3 regions of the Pseudoduganella sp. RAF53_2 genome follow, and region 1 is predicted to be linked to each of the others. Evidence: riboswitches for the same ligand, from Rfam matches in the RefSeq annotation. Region 1 holds a riboswitch; each other region holds the start of a gene.

Region 1 (3,929 bases):
CCATCCTGCAGCCTATCCTGCTGTCGCTGGACGAGTAAACATGGGCGTCGAGATCGAACGCAAATTCCTCGTGACGAACGAGGACTGGAAGCAGCAGGGCGAGCCTGTGCTGCTGCGCCAGGGCTATCTGTCCTCCAACGCGGAGCGCACCGTGCGCGTTCGCATCGAAGGCGATAAGGCGGTCTTGACGATCAAAACTAAAAACGTCGGCGCCAGCCGCGGCGAGTGGGAGTATCCGCTGCCGATGGCCGACGCCGTCGAGTTTCTCGACAATGTGTGCGAGAAACCCATCATTGAAAAATACCGCCGCAAGATTCCTTTCGGCGGCTTCACCTGGGAAGTCGATGAATTCCTGGGCGTGAATGCCGGGCTGGTCATTGCCGAGATCGAACTCCCCAGCGAAAACCAGCGTTTCGACAAGCCTGATTGGGCAGGCGAGGATGTGACTCATGATCCCCGCTACTACAACTCCTGCCTGATCAAGCAGCCTTACACTACTTGGTAACAGCGCGGTAGTACAAGGTGCTGTTGCCGGCTGCGTCACGCGCGCTGGCGTACAGGCTGTGGCTACCGGCGGCGATGCTGGTTGTGTTCCAGGTGTAGGACATGGTACTGCCCGAACCGTTTGCCACTTTCACACCATCGATGTACAGCGCCAGGGTCAGACCTGCCGGGCCGCTGTTGTCGGAGGCATCGATCTTCACGTTGACCAGGCCAGTCACTTTGCCCGCCACCGGATTGCTGATGGTGACCACCGGCTTGATGGTGTCCTTCACCGGAGCCGCAACCACGTTGGCCACGTTCACCGAGACTGGCGCGGACGATGCCACATTGCCTGCCGCGTCGTAGGCGACCGCGATCAGCGAGGCCATGCCGTTCACTACACCTTTGGAATCCCAGGAGAAGGCGAAAGGCGCTGCGCTGTCGGTGGCAACCACGGTGTTGTTCACCTTCAGTTCAACGCGCGACACGCCGACGTTGTCAGCCGCGTTCACGTTGATAGCAACGGTGCCGAACACGGTGCTGCTGGCGGCTGGCGAAGCAATTGCCACGGTCGGCGCGGTGGTGTCCTTCGGAGTGGACGCTGCAATCGCGGCATCCACCGCAGCGGCGGCATTCACGCGGCCGTAACCGTAGTAGATGTCGCGGCCTGGCGTGCCCAGATCGACAGCGGTGGAATACATCAGGCTTTCGATCTTGGCCGGGTCCAGCGATGGATTGGCCGACATCATCAGCGCTGCCACACCGGCTGCCACCGGGCTGGCGAAAGACGTGCCGTTCCAGCCGCCGTAGCCGCCGCCCGCTACGGTGGTGTAGATGCTCGAACCTGGCGCGGACAGTGAAACGAAGCTGCCGTAGCTGGAGAAGCTGGAGCGGCTGTCGGTGCTGTCGGTGGCCGACACGGCGATCATGGTGGTGGTCGGCGTGAAGCCTTCATCGCGGTTGCTGTTACCGGCCGAGACGAACAGCAGGCCGCCCTTGCTCTTCAGGTATTGTGCGGCGCTCTGCACAGCGGCGCTGGCGGGAACGCTGGCGTAGCTGATGTTCACCACGCGCGCGCCATGGTCGGCCGCATAGGTCACGGCGCTGGCCATGGTCGAGTAGTAGGCGTAGCAGGAGTTGGTGGCGGCGTCCTTGTAGGCGATACGGATCGGCATGATCTTCGCGTTACCGGCCACGCCAGCGACGCCCGCGCCATTGTTCATGGCCGCGGCAGCGGTGCCGGCGACCGCGGTGCCGTGGCCGCACACGTCGCTGGTGTCGGCGTTATTGCTGTACACGTTCCAGCCGGGGACGATGTGCGGCGCCAGGTCGGGGTGGGTGCTGTCCACGCCGCTGTCCAGAATGGCAATGGTGACGCCTGCGCCCTGGGCTTTATCCCAGGCAGTGTTGGCGCCGATTTTGCTGATATGCCATTCGCTGCCCAGGTAAGGGTCATTGGTGACCGCGCTCAGCTTCACGCGGCGGTCCACTTCCACGTACTTGAAGTTCGGGTTCTTGCGCAGTTCAGCCACGACCGACTTTTCATTGCCGTTGCCGGGCAGGTCGACGATGTGGATATTACTTTGACCCATCTTGCGGCGCTTGCCGCCGTGCGGGCGCAGGGCTTCGTCAAAATTGGCCGTACTCAGGCCTTCGCGCGGTTCGACCAGGATGCGGCCGCGCGCATATTCGCCTTCAGGCGCGTCGTCCGTTGCGTTGTGGGCAGCATAGGCTGCGGGAATCATGGCGGCCATGGCCGCGGTCATTGCGAGGAGGGAAATGCTGTGCTTCTTCATTGGGTAGTTAAGTCCAGTTTTCAAAAAATTACCGAAAAGCGGACTGCCCGCCGGTCGGGCGACCGGTGTGAAGAGCTCACCACCGGGATGGGCCCGGGGTTGACGAGTCTGGCAGTCCTGCCGTCGCAGAGGGCCTTGGCCTCTTGACCGTTGACTTTGCGTCCCGCGCTCACACGCGGTTTGCTTTTTACAGATTTATTGAAACGCGATGGTAACGAACTCGGCGACCTGCCGCAAACGAATTCTCAATCGTGCGCGCGGGTGTTGCGGATGTGTCTGGACGGGGTTGAAACTAGATGGCAGAAGGCTAAATGGTGCGAAATAGGCGCGAATTAGGCAAGAAATAGGCGAGAAATAGGGAGGGACCCCATCTAGCTTTGGCTAAATAGGGTCCGGCCCCATTGCGGTCAGTGGAAGTGCTCGGTGCCGGTGGGGGCGTCTTCCGGCATCTCGGCGTGGACCAGTTCGCCGGAGGGATCGGCAAACAGGGGAGCGCCGCAGTCGTCGCAGTACTCAGCGACGTATTTTTCGCCCAGCTTCTTCACCTGCGAAACGCCAGCCTCGTTCAGGTGCTCGATGATTTCTTCCACCGGCGTACGCGGCTTCAGCATGGCGGTCAGGTGGCCGGCGGTAATCGGGCCTTCCGGCGGCGTGCCTTCTTCGTCTTCCTGGCCATACAGCGGCCACACCACGCCGTAGATCACGTCGCTGTCGCTGCGGCGGGTGAACGCCACGCGGTATTCGTCGATCTGGCCGTCCGGCGCGGATTCGTCGCCGAAGCCCGCAATCACCGCGCGCAGTTCGTTTGGCTCGCAGGACAGCGAATGCGTCAGATAATGCACCGCAGCGCGGATCGAGACGGGACGAATCAGCTTGTCCGCCTCGCGGCAGGCCATGTAGTACGCTTCCGGCAACAGCAGCTCGATGCCGCAGCCCGGCAGCAGGCGTGCAACGGTCGGCTCGGCCTGGGTCTTCCAGGCTTCCAGCGCATTCTTGCGCTCTTCGCCCGGATTCATGCCCGCCGCCTGCATCTGCCAGCGGAACAGGGGAGCGCCATGTTGCGCTACCACCGCCACCATCAGGTAGCGTGTATCGGCCAGGAAGGGCGCGGTTTCCGGCGTCTTGGTTTCCGACTTCACGGCCACGCCCTTCAGCGCGGACTGGCCCAGCTTGTGCGTCTTCGAATAGGCTTCCGCGTGGGTGCGCGGCAGCTGGTCGATCGAATACAAAGTAGACGACATCGCCATATGCGTGCCATCCGCCAGCAGGTGAGCGGAGAAGTGGGCCGACAGCGTGTTCAGAATCTCGCCCGGAATCTGGCCGGATGCGATGGAAAAGCGCGTCCAGGCCAGGACCGGCGCGGCCACGAGCAGCACATCGTACTCGCGCGATTCACCGTCCACTTCCACCACGATGGTGTCGGACTCGCTTACCGCTTCCACGCTATCCATGAGGACGTCGTAAGCGTTCAAATCCACGCTGAACAGGGAGTTCAGGGCGGCATCAATGGTGTCCTGATGGCCGGTGCGCAGCAGCTTGTGCAGCTGCGTGTCCAGCGTTCGCTCCCAGTTACGCTCTTCAATCCGGGAGGCTGCCTGGCCCACGGCTTGGGCTAGGTTCAGAAGGCGCTGGCTGTCGGCGGACAATTTC
Region 2 (2,262 bases), on a different contig from region 1:
CACGTTGTCGCTGGCGTTCACGTTGACGGCGACAGAACCGGAAACCGTACTGCTAGCCAGCGGCGCGGCAATTGCCACGGTAGGCGCAGTGGTGTCAGCTGGAGGTGGCGTCGTTGCGCTGCCTGCGGCGGCTGCCACTGCAGCCGCAGCGTTCACACGGCCGTAGCCGAATTGCGGATCGCGGCCGGCGGTGCCCAGGTCAACCGCGGTGGAGTACAGGATGCTTTCGACCTTGCTGTTGCTCAGCGATGGGTTGGCGGACATCACCAGCGCTGCCACACCGGCGGCAACCGGGGAGGAGAACGAGGTGCCGTTCACCGCGCCATAGGTGCCGTCTTGTGCGGTGGTGTAAATGCCTGCACCTGGCGCGGCCAGCGAGACGAAGTTGCCGTAGCTGGAGAAGCTGGCGCGGGCGTCGGTGCTGTCGGTCGCGGACACAGCGATCATGCTGGTGGTCGGGGTGTAGCCTTCGTCGCGGTTGTAGTTACCGGCGGAGACGAACAGCAGGCCGCCCTTGCTCTTCAGGTAGTTGGCAGCGCTGATCACGGCCGAGCTGGTCGGCATGGCAGCGTAGCTGACGTTCACCACGCGGGCGCCATGGTCGGCCGCCCAGGTAATGCCGCTGGCAATGGTCGAGAAGTAGGCGTAGCAGCCGTAGGTCGGATCGACGTAAGCGATACGCACCGGCATGATCTTGGCCTGGCCGGCGACACCGGCCACACCCGTGCCATTGTTCATGGCAGCGGCGGCAGCGCCGGCGACTTTGGTGCCGTGACCGCAGACGTCGGCGGTATTGGTGTTGTTGTCGTAGATGTTATAGCCAGGCACCATGTGCGAAGCCAGGTCGGGAACCGGGTCGACGCCGGAGTCCAGAATCGCGATGGTCACGCCTGCGCCCTGGGCTTTATCCCAGGCCGCGTCGGCGCCGATCTTGCTGATGTGCCACTCGCTGCCCAGGTACGGGTCATTGGTGGTGGTGGTCGGTTCAACGCGCTTGTCCAGCTCGGCGTATTTGAAGTTAGGGTCGTTTTTCAGGGCATCGACAACCTGCTGCTCGGAGCCGGCAGCAGTGTCAACCAGGTGCAGATTGCTCTGACCCAGCTTGCGCTTCTTGCCGCCGCCGTGGGTCTTCAACACTTTATCGAAATTTTCGTCGGTCAAGCCGGCACGTGGTTCAACCAGGATGCGGCCGCGGGCGAATTGTTCCGCGGCCGGTTTGTCGGCGCGGGCAGCAGGCGCCATTGCGAGGAGCGCGGCGGCAACTGCGAATACGGTGAGGGAAGTATTGGAGAGGCGGGCTGCGGTGGAGCGGTTCTTCATAGATGGAAGTCCAGTTTTCAAAGTTTCAGAAAAGCGGACTGCCAACTGGTCTCGTGACCAGTGCGAAGAAGACAGCACTCGGCTCAGCCGAAGAGCTGTATCTGGCAGTCCTGCCGTCATAGAGATTTAAAAAATCCCTTTAGACCGTAGACTTTGCGACCCATGCTTTCGCGTGGTGTGCCTTTGTCAGATTTCTGCGTCAGATCTTAATTGACGAATTGCGGGTAAGCAATCGCTATCTTTAATTAAGTTTTCTGTTGTTGCACATTAGTCTGAACACTATGCAAAGTTGGTTTGCGTAATTTTAACTGATCGAAAGATTGAACGTATACAATGACTTACGTCAATTATGCGCAGCAACTATTCTGATGCAAGTGACAATAATAATATATAGTACAGATAAATAAAAACCGGGCAATAAGCCCGGCTTTTAATATTATTAATTACTGTTGATTTAGCGGCTGGTAACTTGCACCTGGGTATTGGTGGTATTGCCCGCTTTATCCTTGGCGACGGCTTGGATCACGTGATTGCCGGCAGTGGCTTTCTTGGCGTTCCAGCTGTAAGACATGCTTGCGCCGCTGCCGCTGGCCTTCAATGCGCCGTCGATATACAGAGACATCGAGATGCCGGCCGCGCCGCTGTTGTCCGAAGAGCTCAGGGTAATGTTGACGTTGCCGGTCACGGTGCCGCCGTTGGTCGGATTGGTGATGGCCAGGGCCGGAGCGGTGGTGTCAGCAACCGGCGGGGTCACGCTGTTCGACACGTTGACCGAAACCGGGGTGGAGGAAGCCACATTGCCTGCGGCATCATAAGCGACAGCAACCAGGGTGTTCATACCGTTTGCGGCGCCAGTCGAGTTCCAGGAGAAGCTGAACGGGCCGGCGGTATCCGAGGCGACCACAGTGTTGTTGACTTTGAGATCGACACGGGCCACACCAA
Region 3 (3,866 bases), on a different contig from region 1:
GGTGGTGGAAGATTTCGCGCTTGCGCTGCCGGACGGCGTTTCAGTTCCGCTGTCCCGCATGCGCAAGCGAATCGGCTGATCAGCCGTTGAGGCCCTTGCCTTCAGCGGCCAGCTTGACCAACAGCGGCGCCGGTTTCCAGGCTTCGCCGTGGCGGCCCTTGGACAGGCGCTCGATGGTGCCCAGCACATTCGGCAAGCCCACGGTATCGGCATAGAACATCGGACCGCCGCGGTACAGCGGGAAGCCGTAGCCGGTCAGGTAGACCATGTCGATATCCGAGGCGCGCAGTGCAATGCCCTCTTCCACAATCAGCGCGCCCTCGTTCACCAGCGAATACACCAGGCGTTCCACGATTTCCTGATCGCTGATCTTGCGGCGCTCGACGCCGATATCCGCCGAGTGCTGCACGATCATGGCGTTCACGACGTCACTCGGATAGGCCTTACGGTCGCCTTCCTTGTAGTCGTACCAGCCGGCGCTGGTCTTCTGGCCGAAGCGCCCCATTTCGCACAGCAAGTCGGCGGTTTTCGAATAGGCGATTTCCGGCTTTTCCACGTAACGGCGCTTGCGGATGTACCAGCCGATATCATTGCCGGCTAGGTCGCTCATGCGGAAAGGCCCCATCGGGAAGCCGAATTTTTCGATAGCCCGGTCCACCTGCTCAGGCGACGCGCCTTCTTCCAACAGGAAGCCCGCTTGACGGAAATATTGTTCGATCATGCGGTTGCCAATAAAGCCATCGCACACGCCGGACACAACGCCGGTCTTCTTCAGCTTCTTGGACAGCGCCAGCGCCGTTGCCAGCACGTCCTTGCCGGTGGCCTTGCCGCGCACGATTTCCAGCAGCTTCATCACGTTGGCCGGGCTGAAGAAATGCAGGCCAATCACGTCCTGCGGGCGCTTGGTGAAGGCGGCGATCTTGTCCAGGTCCAGCGTGGACGTGTTCGAGGCCAGGATCGCGCCCTGCTTCATGACATCGTCCAGCTTGCGGAATACGGTTTCCTTCACGCCCATGTCTTCGAACACGGCTTCGATAACGATGTCCGCGTCGGCAATCGCCGCGTAATCCAGGGTGCCGGTAATCAGGGCGGTGCGCTGGTCGAACTTGTCCTGAGTCAGCTTACCCTTCTTCAGGGTGTTTTCGTAATTCTTGCGGATGGTGGCGATGCCCTTGTCCAGCGCTTCCTGTTTGGTCTCCAGCAGCAGGACGGGAATACCGGCATTTGCAAAATTCATTGCAATGCCGCCGCCCATGGTGCCGGCGCCGATCACGGCGGCCTTCCTGATTTCGCGCGCCGGTGTATCCGGCGGCACATCCGGCACCTTGCTGGCCTGGCGTTCGGCCATGAAGGCATGACGCAGGGATTTCGACTCCGGCGTCTGGATCAGATGCAGGAATCGCTCGCGTTCAAACTTCAGACCGTCCTCGAATTTGCGGGTCACGGAGGCAGCCACGGTTTCCACGCATTCCAGCGGTGCCGGGAATGGGCCGGCAACGGCTTTCACCGTATTGCGGCTGAATTGCAGGAAGGCTTCGTGATTCGGATAATCCACTTTGCGGTCGCGCACTTTCGGCAGCGGACGCGCATCGGCAATTTTCTGGGCGAAGGTCACGGCAGCCGGCAGCAGATCGGTCCCGGCCGGGAACACCTCGTCGAACAGTGCGGTGCCGGCCAGCTTTTCGGACAGCGCCGGGGTGCCGGAGACAATCATATTCAGCGCGGTTTCCAGACCCAGCACGCGCGGCAGACGCTGCGTGYCGCCTGCGCCCGGCAGCAGCCCCAGTTTCACTTCCGGCAAGGCGATCTGAGCGCCGGGCAGCGCCACCCGGTAATTGCAACCCAGCGCCAGCTCCAGACCTCCGCCCATGCAGACCGTGTGGATCGCAGCCACGATCGGCTTGGTCGACTCTTCCACCACGCGGATCAGCGAATGCAGGGTCGGTTCCTGCAGTGCTTTCGGGGAATTGAATTCCTTGATGTCGGCGCCACCCGAGAAGGCCTTGCCGGCGCCGGTGATGACGATGACCTTCACCGCGCTGTCGTCCAGCGCGCGGCGGACGCCTTCGACGGCTGCCGTCCGGGTCGCATGGCCCAGGCCATTGACGGGCGGATTGCTCAGCGTGATGACGGCGACCGTTCCATTGACTGCGTATTCTGCGCTCATGTCTCTTCTTTCTCCATGGTGAGGACAGGTAACTATACCGCAAAAGTGCACGGTCGTATTATTTCTTTACTTTGATTGATAATTAGTAATATGTGTTGCCATTTGGCAAATAACATTAATTGTTTCTTAAACCTTTGATTTCAAAGACTTTTCTGAGAGTAACTATAATACTTGCAAGTTAGTTTTCTTAATACTCAGACTAATCCGCAACAGCGACTAAAAGTTTTAAAAACCTCTTGCCATGCGGCATTAAGTAACCTAAGATTCCATCCAGCAACTAGCTGACAAGGGCAAACCAGGCGAAAGCCTGGGACGCAAAGTCATCGGTCTAAGGAGCTTCGGCTCTATGACGGCAGGACTGCCAGACTAAGTACATCGTACACACTCGATGGGTGATTTTGCCCCTTGCGTGGCGTCTCCAACCTGTCCCTCGGGACAGGCGGCAGTCCTACTTTTCAGAACTTTGAAAATACAGGACTCGCCAAAATGAAATTCTTCGCCACCTCCATCACCTCCGCTGCTATCGCTGCCGCCCTGGCTGGCTTCGCCGCCCCTGCCTTCGCTGCCAACGACAACGCCCAGGATTATGCCCGTGGCCGCATTATCGTTGAACCGCGCGCCGGCCTCACCGCCGACGAGTTCGCCAACATTCTGAAAGTTCATGGCGGTAAAGCGCGCAAGCTGGGCCAGAGCAACCTGCACATCGTTGACCTGCCGGCCAATGCCTCCGAAAAAGCCGTCGTGGCACTGCTGAAAAAGCACCCAAGCCTGAAGTTCGCTGAACTGGATCAGCGCGTGCCTGTTACCGCGACCACTAACGACCCCTACCTGGGCAGCGAATGGCACATCAGCAAAATCGGCGCTGACACCGCCTGGGACACTACCCAGGGTGCCGGCGTGACCATCGCCATCCTGGATTCCGGCGTGGACGCCGTCCCTGACCTGGCTGCCAATATGGTTGCCGGTTACAACATCTACGACAACAACACCAACACCGCCGACGTCTGCGGCCACGGCACCAAGGTCGCCGGCGCAGCGGCTGCGACCTCCAACAACGGCGCCGGCGTTGCTGGCGTTGCGGGCCAAGCCAAGATCATGCCGGTCCGTATCGCTTACGTTGACCCGACCTACGGCTGCTACGCTTACTTCTCGACCATCGCCAGCGGCATCACCTGGGCGGCCGACCACGGCGCCCGTATCGCCAACGTCAGCTACGCTGCTCTGCCAACCAGCTCGGCCATCATCAGCGCGTCGAACTACATGAAGAGCAAGGGCGGCCTGGTGTTCGTCTCCGCCGGCAACTACGCCAAGGATGATGGCTACACCCCGACCGATTCCATGATCGCCGTGTCTGCCACCGACAGCAATGACGCTCTGGCCAGCTTCTCCAGCTTCGGCGCTTACGTTAATCTGTCCGCGCCAGGCTCCGGCATCTACACCACCGCCCAAGGCGGTGCCTACGGCGCCGTGAACGGCACCTCGTTCTCGGCCCCGATCGCAGCTGCCGTGGCAGCACTGATGATGTCGGCCAACCCGACCCTGAGCAACAGCAAGGTGGAAAGCCTGCTGTACTCTACCGCAACCGATCTGGGCGCGGCCGGCAAAGATCCTTACTTCGGTTACGGCCGCGTGAACGCCGCGGCGGCTGTCGCTGCGGCCGCATCTAGCGCCCCGGCACCCGACACTACTGCTCCGACCG

What was found. A riboswitch is a leader RNA that binds a small molecule or an ion and turns the genes downstream of it on or off. The one in region 1 is predicted to bind cyclic di-GMP.
Region 2: linked by a shared signal. The riboswitch ahead of AB4Z11_RS14470 (S8 family serine peptidase) and the one ahead of AB4Z11_RS04715 (S8 family serine peptidase) in region 1 are both predicted to bind cyclic di-GMP.
Region 3: linked by a shared signal. The riboswitch ahead of AB4Z11_RS14475 (S8 family serine peptidase) and the one ahead of AB4Z11_RS04715 (S8 family serine peptidase) in region 1 are both predicted to bind cyclic di-GMP.

What each region holds. Positions count from the first base shown of each region.
Region 1 covers NZ_JBFRDW010000045.1:1,649-5,577, reverse strand. Annotated here, with positions in the region: gene AB4Z11_RS04725 (M14 family metallopeptidase) at 1-38, shown strand, start outside; gene AB4Z11_RS04720 (CYTH domain-containing protein) at 41-505, shown strand; gene AB4Z11_RS04715 (S8 family serine peptidase) at 495-2,279, opposite strand; cyclic di-GMP riboswitch class I at 2,387-2,474, opposite strand; gene AB4Z11_RS04710 (DUF2863 family protein) at 2,687-3,929, opposite strand, start outside.
Region 2 covers NZ_JBFRDW010000217.1:36-2,297, forward strand. Annotated here, with positions in the region: partial or broken gene AB4Z11_RS14470 (S8 family serine peptidase) at 1-1,320, opposite strand, end outside; cyclic di-GMP riboswitch class I at 1,421-1,512, opposite strand; gene AB4Z11_RS14475 (S8 family serine peptidase) at 1,775-2,262, opposite strand, start outside.
Region 3 covers NZ_JBFRDW010000217.1:2,373-6,238, reverse strand. Annotated here, with positions in the region: gene AB4Z11_RS14485 (GNAT family N-acetyltransferase) at 1-79, shown strand, start outside; gene AB4Z11_RS14480 (3-hydroxyacyl-CoA dehydrogenase NAD-binding domain-containing protein) at 80-2,167, opposite strand; cyclic di-GMP riboswitch class I at 2,447-2,533, shown strand; gene AB4Z11_RS14475 (S8 family serine peptidase) at 2,654-3,866, shown strand, end outside.